Regions from separate parts of the Paraburkholderia sp. CI3 genome, predicted to be linked through region 2. Evidence: predicted binding sites of a transcription regulator. Region 2 holds the regulator's gene; the other holds the start of a gene.
The links. The regulator HrcA, encoded in region 2, represses chaperone genes, less so after heat shock. The targets are predictions, from matches to a motif close to TTAGCACTCNNNNNNNNNGAGTGCTAA.
Positions count from the first base shown of each region.

Region 1 (4,211 bases), 120 kb from region 2:
CGAACCGGCCTGTCGGAGGCGACGCAACGTCTCGTTGACCGCCGTAACGAGCTTCGCATGCCTCTGCATGCTCGACGATCGGTGTGCATCGACCTTGATCGCCATCTTCTCTTTCCGACGTGTCCAACATCCTGCGAATTGACTTGCATCTCCGTCAAATACTGTATAGATTAACAGTACTGTTTTTATATACAGGATCGGTCATGAACCAACTCATCCGCATCTTGAACAACGGTGACCGCGAAATGCTTGAGTGGCTGCGCAAGCATGTCGGAGACGTGCGTGTGGCTGCTGCTGCGCGACATCTGGGAGGCAACGGCAAACCCTACCTGTCCGCTGTGTGCCGCTATCTCGGCGTACGTCCACCAACGCTTCATCAACATAGCCGGCCTGTTGAAGACTGTACGGTCGGTGATAGCTATCTGGCCCAGATCCGTCAGTTGTTGGCACAGCGAAACCAAGCGTTGTTGAAGCGTCAACTTTGATGCTGCGAGTTGTCGCGCGTCCTCCGGGAAATAGCAGCATGATTAACGATTCTGCTCTTGATATGGATATCCAAGACATCAATCCTGTCGCCCTCGAACGCGCACTCCGCAGCGCGTCGCTTGACCTCCAGCAGATCATTGCAACGGTCGCAGGCCGTTACCTCGACAATGGTCGTCACCGATACTCAAATGGCGCGCGATTGCCGACGTGGCGCACGCTGCTGACAATCGACGAGCAGGTCTTTGAGAATCGGGGCTTCCAAGCGAGGCACAACGAGACTGTACGCTCGACGTTTGTCCGGTTTGAGGACAGTCGTTTGTCCGGGATGGATCTTGACGAACCTGTCGACTGGCGACGTGACGACGACAACTTGCCAGCCGTTTACCTGCTCGTGCGCGCACTGGTACAGGCCGCCGCTACCGATGTGGCCACTCAGGACTAATGTGCCGATATGAGTCGTCTTCCAATAGTTCGAGTCGCTGAGCGCGCCGGCCGGGCAAAGATGGACATTGGCTCGTGCCGTCGAGCCGTTGTTCGCAGATCCGGTCTTCAACAACCAAAGACATACACTAAGATTGCTTGAGTATGTGAATGTCATTGACGAGCGCACTCTTAAACGAGAATCGCCGAAATAGCGGACTGGCCGCCAGACATAGCCGTTGTGACTGATGGGATAAGCTGCACAATGATGTCAACGACATGTTGATGCATTGCAGTTAACGGAGGGGTGTGACATACAGGACCGGGTTGCAGGCTGTATTGCCAAAGACGCGATCGTTCATCGCCCTTGAAGCGACCACACATTTCGCTAGTCAACGAAACTCTCAATTGGTGTTCTAGACAGGTTGTGACCACCATTCACTACTTCGCAACCTCCAGTTCTGGCGGCTTCCCACGGCGGCGTTCCTTTTTGGAGCGTTTGGATCGATGGTGTCCTTCGTTGCTGTAGACCTACGACCTCGTTCCTGAACTACATTCGAGCGATTTATGTTAGCGACAGGATGATAGGGATTTCCCTGGGATTGGGAACACCGCGGTCACGTGCGCCCAAGTAGCGGTTGGAAAGGTTGCAGTGGCCGGCTCCCAAGCACGCGCCTCAGCAAGTGATGATCCGAACGCAAGCTCTTGTTTTTGTTATGAATAATCTGCGGTGGTCGCGTTCCGCTGCGGCAGCGAGTTCAAACTTAAGTGAACAAAGTTCAATGTTGAGTGAATCTCGACAGTGAGTGAACTTCGACCGCGTTCCCCGCTTCTTGAATTTGTCACTGCCCGTCCATATAATTAGCACTCGCTGCACGAGAGTGCTAACAACATCTCCGGTTGGCTCGGCCAGCCGGGTTTTTCTCAGCGTTCTTCAGTCTCAATCAGAGAGGAGTATGTATGAACCTTCGTCCTTTGCATGATCGCGTGATCGTCAAACGTCTGGATCAGGAAACCAAGACCGCGTCGGGCATCGTGATCCCCGAAGCCGCAGCGGAAAAGCCGGATCAAGGTGAAATCCTCGCAGTCGGCCCGGGCAAGCGCGACGACAAGGGCGCAGCCATTGCGCTCGACGTGAAGGTCGGCGACCGCGTCCTGTTCGGCAAGTACGCAGGCCAGACCGTCAAGGTCGACGGCAACGAACTGCTCGTGATGCGCGAAGAAGACATCATGGCCGTGGTGCAGAAGTAAGCGCAAGGTCGCTACTTCACCGGTTATATCCAAAGTATTCAAGGAGTTAGAAGATGGCAGCTAAAGACGTCGTATTCGGTGATTCCGCCCGTGCCAAGATGGTCGAAGGCGTGAATATTCTCGCCAACGCCGTGAAGGTCACGCTGGGTCCGAAGGGCCGCAACGTGGTTCTCGAGCGCAGCTTCGGCGGCCCGACGGTCACCAAGGACGGTGTGTCGGTCGCGAAAGAGATCGAACTGAAAGACAAGCTCCAGAACATGGGCGCGCAAATGGTCAAGGAAGTCGCTTCCAAGACCAGCGACAACGCAGGCGACGGCACGACGACCGCTACGGTTCTCGCGCAATCGATCGTCCGCGAAGGCATGAAGTACGTCGCATCGGGCATGAACCCGATGGACCTGAAGCGCGGTATCGACAAGGCTGTTGCAGCCGCAATCGAAGAACTGCGCAAGATCAGCAAGCCGTGCACGACCAACAAGGAAATCGCCCAGGTTGGCGCGATCTCGGCGAACAGCGATTCGTCGATCGGCGAGCGCATCGCTGAAGCAATGGACAAGGTCGGCAAGGAAGGCGTGATCACCGTCGAAGACGGCAAGTCGCTGCAAGACGAGCTGGACGTCGTCGAAGGTATGCAATTCGACCGCGGCTACCTGTCGCCGTATTTCATCAACAACCCGGACAAGCAAGTCGCCGTGCTCGAGAACCCGTTCGTGCTGCTGCACGACAAGAAGGTGTCGAACATCCGTGACCTGCTGCCGGTGCTCGAGCAAGTCGCGAAGGCTGGCCGTCCGCTGCTGATCATCGCTGAAGACGTCGAAGGCGAAGCGCTCGCAACGCTGGTCGTCAACAACATCCGCGGCATCCTGAAGACCGTTGCCGTCAAGGCTCCGGGCTTCGGCGATCGTCGTAAGGCGATGCTGGAAGACATCGCGATCCTGACCGGCGGTCAGGTCATCGCTGAAGAAACCGGCCTCACGCTCGAGAAGGCAACGCTGGCTGAACTGGGCCAGGCGAAGCGCATCGAAGTGGGCAAGGAAAACACCACGATCATCGACGGCGCTGGCGAAGCAGCGAACATCGAAGCTCGCGTCAAGCAAGTGCGCACGCAGATCGAAGAAGCGACCTCGGACTACGACCGTGAAAAGCTGCAAGAGCGCGTCGCCAAGCTGGCAGGCGGTGTTGCAGTGATCAAGGTCGGTGCTGCGACCGAAGTCGAAATGAAGGAAAAGAAGGCACGTGTCGAAGACGCACTGCACGCAACGCGCGCGGCTGTGGAAGAAGGCATCGTGGCGGGTGGCGGCGTCGCGCTGATCCGTGCACGTACGGCAATCGCTGGCCTGAAGGGCACTAACGCCGATCAGGACGCAGGTATCAAGATCGTTCTGCGCGCCATGGAAGAGCCGCTGCGCCAGATCGTCGCCAACGGTGGCGAAGAAGCGAGTGTCGTCGTGGCAGCGGTTGCTGCTGGCAAGGGCAACTACGGCTACAACGCAGCGACCGGCGAGTACGTCGACCTGGTCGACGCAGGTGTCGTGGACCCGACGAAGGTGACGCGCACGGCGCTGCAAAACGCAGCTTCGGTTGCTGGCCTGCTGCTGACGACCGACGCAGCTGTCTGCGAACTGCCGAAGGAAGATGCTCCGATGTCTGGCGGCATGCCCGGCGGCATGGGCGGCATGGGCATGGACATGTAATTCCGCTCGGGCCTCGTGGTCCGGCCGCGTGGTTGAACTGCCGCGCGTCTGGATCACGGCCGAGGCCCGGCTGGAAGTCCATGTGGGGAGTGCGCCGCGAGGCGTTTCCCCAAACGAAAAAACCCGCTTATGCGGGTTTTTTTCGTTTGGGGCCGGCGTTGATGTGCTTGCTGGCGAGCGCTTCCGGACGCCCTTTTGTCCGGATCAGGCGCCCGCGGCGTGAGCCGAGCGATGAGAGGACCTTCCGAGGCACTTTTCGCGCAGGTAGTGGAAGATCTGCGCGACGCTTTGCGCGGGGCTCAGCGTTCCCGTGTCGACGTGCAGGTCGGGATCGATCGGCGCTTCATAGGGCGCAGATAC
Region 1 is NZ_JBNDMI010000004.1:3,739,096-3,743,306, forward strand. Features, by position in the region: gene OKW29_RS38660 (hypothetical protein) at 204-485, shown strand; gene OKW29_RS38665 (DUF2471 domain-containing protein) at 524-928, shown strand; gene groES (co-chaperone GroES) at 1,867-2,157, shown strand; gene groL (chaperonin GroEL) at 2,211-3,851, shown strand; gene cysC (adenylyl-sulfate kinase) at 4,056-4,211, opposite strand, start outside.
Region 1: groES (co-chaperone GroES) is a predicted target of HrcA. The motif match lies at 1,768-1,794, and genes of this name have one in related genera.

Region 2 (4,211 bases):
CGGTTTCCACATAAAGCGTCTGCGCGACGCTCGCCGGACCGCGTACGTCGCATACGCCCAGCACCTCCACCTGCCACACGTAGCGCTCGATCTCGATTTCGACCAGATCGCCAACACGCACGTCCTTCGCCGGCTTCACGGCGACGCCGCCGATACGCACCCGCCCCTTGTCGACCGCCTCCGCGGCCAGCGAACGCGTCTTGAAGAAGCGCGCGGCCCACAGCCATTTGTCGATGCGCAGTTTCGCGCCCGGTTCGGTTGAAATGCGGTAGTTCATCTGCGTATTCAAGCTCCTGTCGTGTGCGGCACCGGCACCGCCTGCACGGGCCAGCCCTGCAGATGCTGCGCAACGATTTCGCCAAGCGCGGCAACCCACGGCTGCGACGCGTTCAGACAGGCGATCCGGTGAAACTCCTTGCCACCCGCCTGCAGAAATTCGCCGCGCACTTCCATGCCGATTTCCTCGATCGTTTCGAGGCAGTCGGCGGTGAAACCCGGGCAAAACACGTCAGCACGCCGCACGCCTGCCGCGCCGAGTTCCTTCAACGTCGGCGCCGTGTAGGGCTGCAGCCATTCGGCCTTGCCGAAGCGCGACTGGAATGTGATGCGGCATTCGACCGACGTCAAATCGAGCGCCTGCATCAGCAGCGCGCCGGTCTGCTGGCATTGCTCGTGGTACGGGTCGCCGAGGTCGAGCGTGCGCTTGGGCACGCCGTGGAAACTGAGCACGAGCTTGTCGCCCGCCGCGAAATCGGGGCGGCCGTGCAGATGCCAGTAGTGGTGCACCTGTGCGGCGAGCGCCGCGATGTACGCCGGGTGATCGGCGTACTGGCGCACGGTGCGGACTTCCGGCTGGTTGCGCATGCGCTTGAGAGCGGAAAAGGCTTCGTCGAACGCGGTCGCAGTGGTCGACGCCGAATACTGCGGATACATCGGCATCAGCAACACGCGCTCGGCGCCCGCGAGCTTCAGCTGGTTCAGCATTGCCGGAATGCCGGGCGTGCCGTAGCGCATCGCGTAGTCGACCAGCACCGTGTAGTCGTTCAGTTGCAGCAGATGGCGCAGGCCCTCGACCTGCTTTTCGGTGTGGACGCGCAGCGGTGAGCCCTCGGGCATCCACACCGCCGCATACTTCTTCGCAGAGCTGCGGCCGCGAAACGGCAGAATCAGCAGACGCAGAATGAGCTGCCACAGCAGCGCCGGAATTTCGACCACGCGAGGATCGGACAGGAACTGCGCAAGGTAGCGGCGCACCGCGCGCGGCGTCGGCGCGTCGGGCGTGCCGAGATTGATCAGCAACACGGCGACGCGATGCGACGTGGCGTTCTGTGAAGGCCGCTCGAGGTCGAAGCGCATAGGTAGCAGAAATCACCGCATTTTGCGGCGAGTCGATTCAATGGAGATTCATTATAGCGGCGCGGGTTCTGCCCGGCGCCGCCAGAGACCCCTGGCCATTCGGACGATTGGCAGACACCGCGCGTTCGCGCATCATGATCGCCACGCACTGCGATGACGACAGTTCCGCGGAGCCCGAGGACTACTGCTGGCTGAGCGTCATGGACAACAGCCGCGCGGTGATGTCCACGATCGGAATCACGCGGTTGTAGGCCATGCGGGTCGGTCCGATCACACCGAGCGTGCCGACGATCTTGCCGTTCACCTCGTACGGCGCGGTGACGACGCTCATTTCCTCGATCGGTACCAGATTCGATTCGCCGCCAATGAATATTTGCACGCCCGCCGCGTGACTCGACACGTCGAGCAACTGAAGGAGGCTGGTCTTCTGGTCGAACACATCGAACAGCTTGCGCAGGCGCGCCATGTCCGACGAAAGATCGGCGACTTCGAGCAGATTGCGCTCGCCCGAGATCAACACGGTCTCGCCGGTGTCGGATTCGTCGGTGCTGGCGGTGACGGCCGCGTGCATCAGCGAGGTCATGTCGCCACGCAGCTCGTCGATTTCCTCCCGCAGGCGGCGGCGCACCTCGTCGAACGAGAGGCCCGCGAAGTGCGCGTTGATGTAATTGGAGGCTTCCACCAGCTGCGAAGGCGAAAAGTCGCGCTGGGTGGCGAGGATGCGGTTTTGCACGTCGCCTTCGGGCGTCACGATGATCAGCAGAATGCGCTGGTCGGACAGGCGCATGAATTCGATCTGCTTGAACACGTGGCTGCGACGCGGCGTGAGCACGACGCCGGCGAACTGCGACAGATTTGAGAGCACGCTCGCCGCCGCGGCGACGATCTTCTGCGGCTCGCCCACCTGCAGCGTGGTCTTGACGGTGCGCGTCACCGCCTCCTCGTCGGCGGCGGATTCGACGGTCAGCATCGTGTCGACGAACAGGCGGTAGCCGCGTGGCGTCGGAATGCGCCCTGCCGACGTATGCGGACTGATCACGAGCCCCAGATCCTCGAGGTCCGACATCACGTTGCGGATCGTGGCCGGACTCAGTTCGAGGCCCGAATAACGTGACAGCGTGCGCGAGCCGACCGGCTGACCTTCGGCGATGTAGCGCTCAATCAGCGTTTTGAGGAGGGTTTGTGCGCGAGGATCTAGCATGACGAAAAATTTTAGCTCATTGGCATCGCAGCCGAGAGCGCCCGCGGCGCCCGCTCCCGGCGAATGCACCGCCGTCGGCGGGCTCGCATGTCATCGGGTCTTCACCATTCTAACGATAATCGCGACATACGCAGACGCCCTGCGTGCGCCGCCCCACAACCGGGTTGGTCTGCGGTTCTTTTCAGGCCCTACCTATGGTGTAATGCCGGCATGCAAGTGACCAGCCAGTTCAAGACCGTCGCGCTCGTCGGGCGCAGCAATACGCCAGGCATCGGCGAGCCGCTGACCGCGCTCGCCGCCTGCATCGCGAAGCTCGGCCTCGAAGTCGTGTTCGAAGCCGACACCGCCGCCGAAATCGGCGTGACCGACTATCCGGCGCTGCGTCTCGCCGAGATCGGCGCGCGCGCCGACGTCGCCGTGGTGCTCGGCGGCGACGGCACGATGCTCGGCATCGGCCGCCAGCTCGCGCCGTATCGCACGCCCTTGATCGGCATCAACCACGGGCGGCTCGGCTTCATCACGGACATTCCGATCTCCGACATGCGCGAGATCGTGCCGCAGATGCTGTCCGGCAATTTCGAGCGCGAGGAGCGCGTGCTGCTCGAAGCGCGCATCGTGCGCGACGGCACGCCGATCTACCACGCGCTCGCGTTCAACGACGTGGTGGTCAACCGCAGCGGCTTCTCGGGCATGGCGGAGTTGCGCGTGTCGGTCGACGGCCGCTTCATGTACAACCAGCGCTCGGACGGCCTGATCGTCGCGACGCCGACCGGCTCGACCGCGTACGCGCTGTCCTCGCAGGGGCCGATCCTGCATCCGCAACTACAGGGCATCGTGCTCGTGCCGATCGCGCCGCACGCGCTGTCGAACCGGCCGATCGTGCTGCCGGACGAATCGAAGGTCAGCATCCAGATCGTTTCCGGGCGCGAGGTGAACGTCAATTTCGACATGCAGTCGTTCACGTCGCTGGAGCTCGGTGACACGATCGAGGTGCGCCGTTCGCGTCACACGGTGCCGATGCTGCATCCGGTCGGCTACAGCTACTATGCGACGCTACGCAAGAAGCTGCACTGGCACGAGTACCCGTCGCACGAAGAAGACCCGAGGCCGTAAGCGGCACTTTGATTTCGCACGCCGCCGCGGCCGCCACCCGAATCCCAAGCTCACCCGACCACCTCCATGCTTCGCCACCTCTCGATACGCGACTTCGTCATCGTCGCCGCGCTCGACCTCGAATTCGACAGCGGCTTTACCGTTTTCTCGGGCGAAACCGGCGCCGGCAAATCGATCCTGATCGACGCGCTCGCGCTGGCACTAGGCGCGCGCGCCGAGGCGAGCGTCGTGCGCACCGGCGAGAGCCGCGCCGACATCACCGCGGAGTTCGAGACGCACGCACAGGTCGATCAATGGCTCGACACGCAGGCGCTCGGCGCGGCCGACGACGGCCAGCACGGCGGCACCGTGATGCTGCGACGGGTGGTCGACGCGAACGGCCGCTCGCGCGCGTTCATCAACGGTACGGCGGCCACGCTCGCGCAGCTGCGCGAGGTCGGCGAGATGCTCGTCGATATTCACGGCCAGCACGCGCACCAGTTGCTGATGCGCCCGGACGCGCAGCGCGAGCTGTTCGACACGCACGCGGGCCTGTCCGACC
Region 2 is NZ_JBNDMI010000004.1:3,622,911-3,627,121, reverse strand. Features, by position in the region: gene OKW29_RS38120 (RNA-binding S4 domain-containing protein) at 1-277, opposite strand, end outside; gene hemH (ferrochelatase) at 286-1,356, opposite strand; gene hrcA (heat-inducible transcriptional repressor HrcA) at 1,538-2,557, opposite strand; gene OKW29_RS38105 (NAD kinase) at 2,768-3,670, shown strand; gene recN (DNA repair protein RecN) at 3,737-4,211, shown strand, end outside.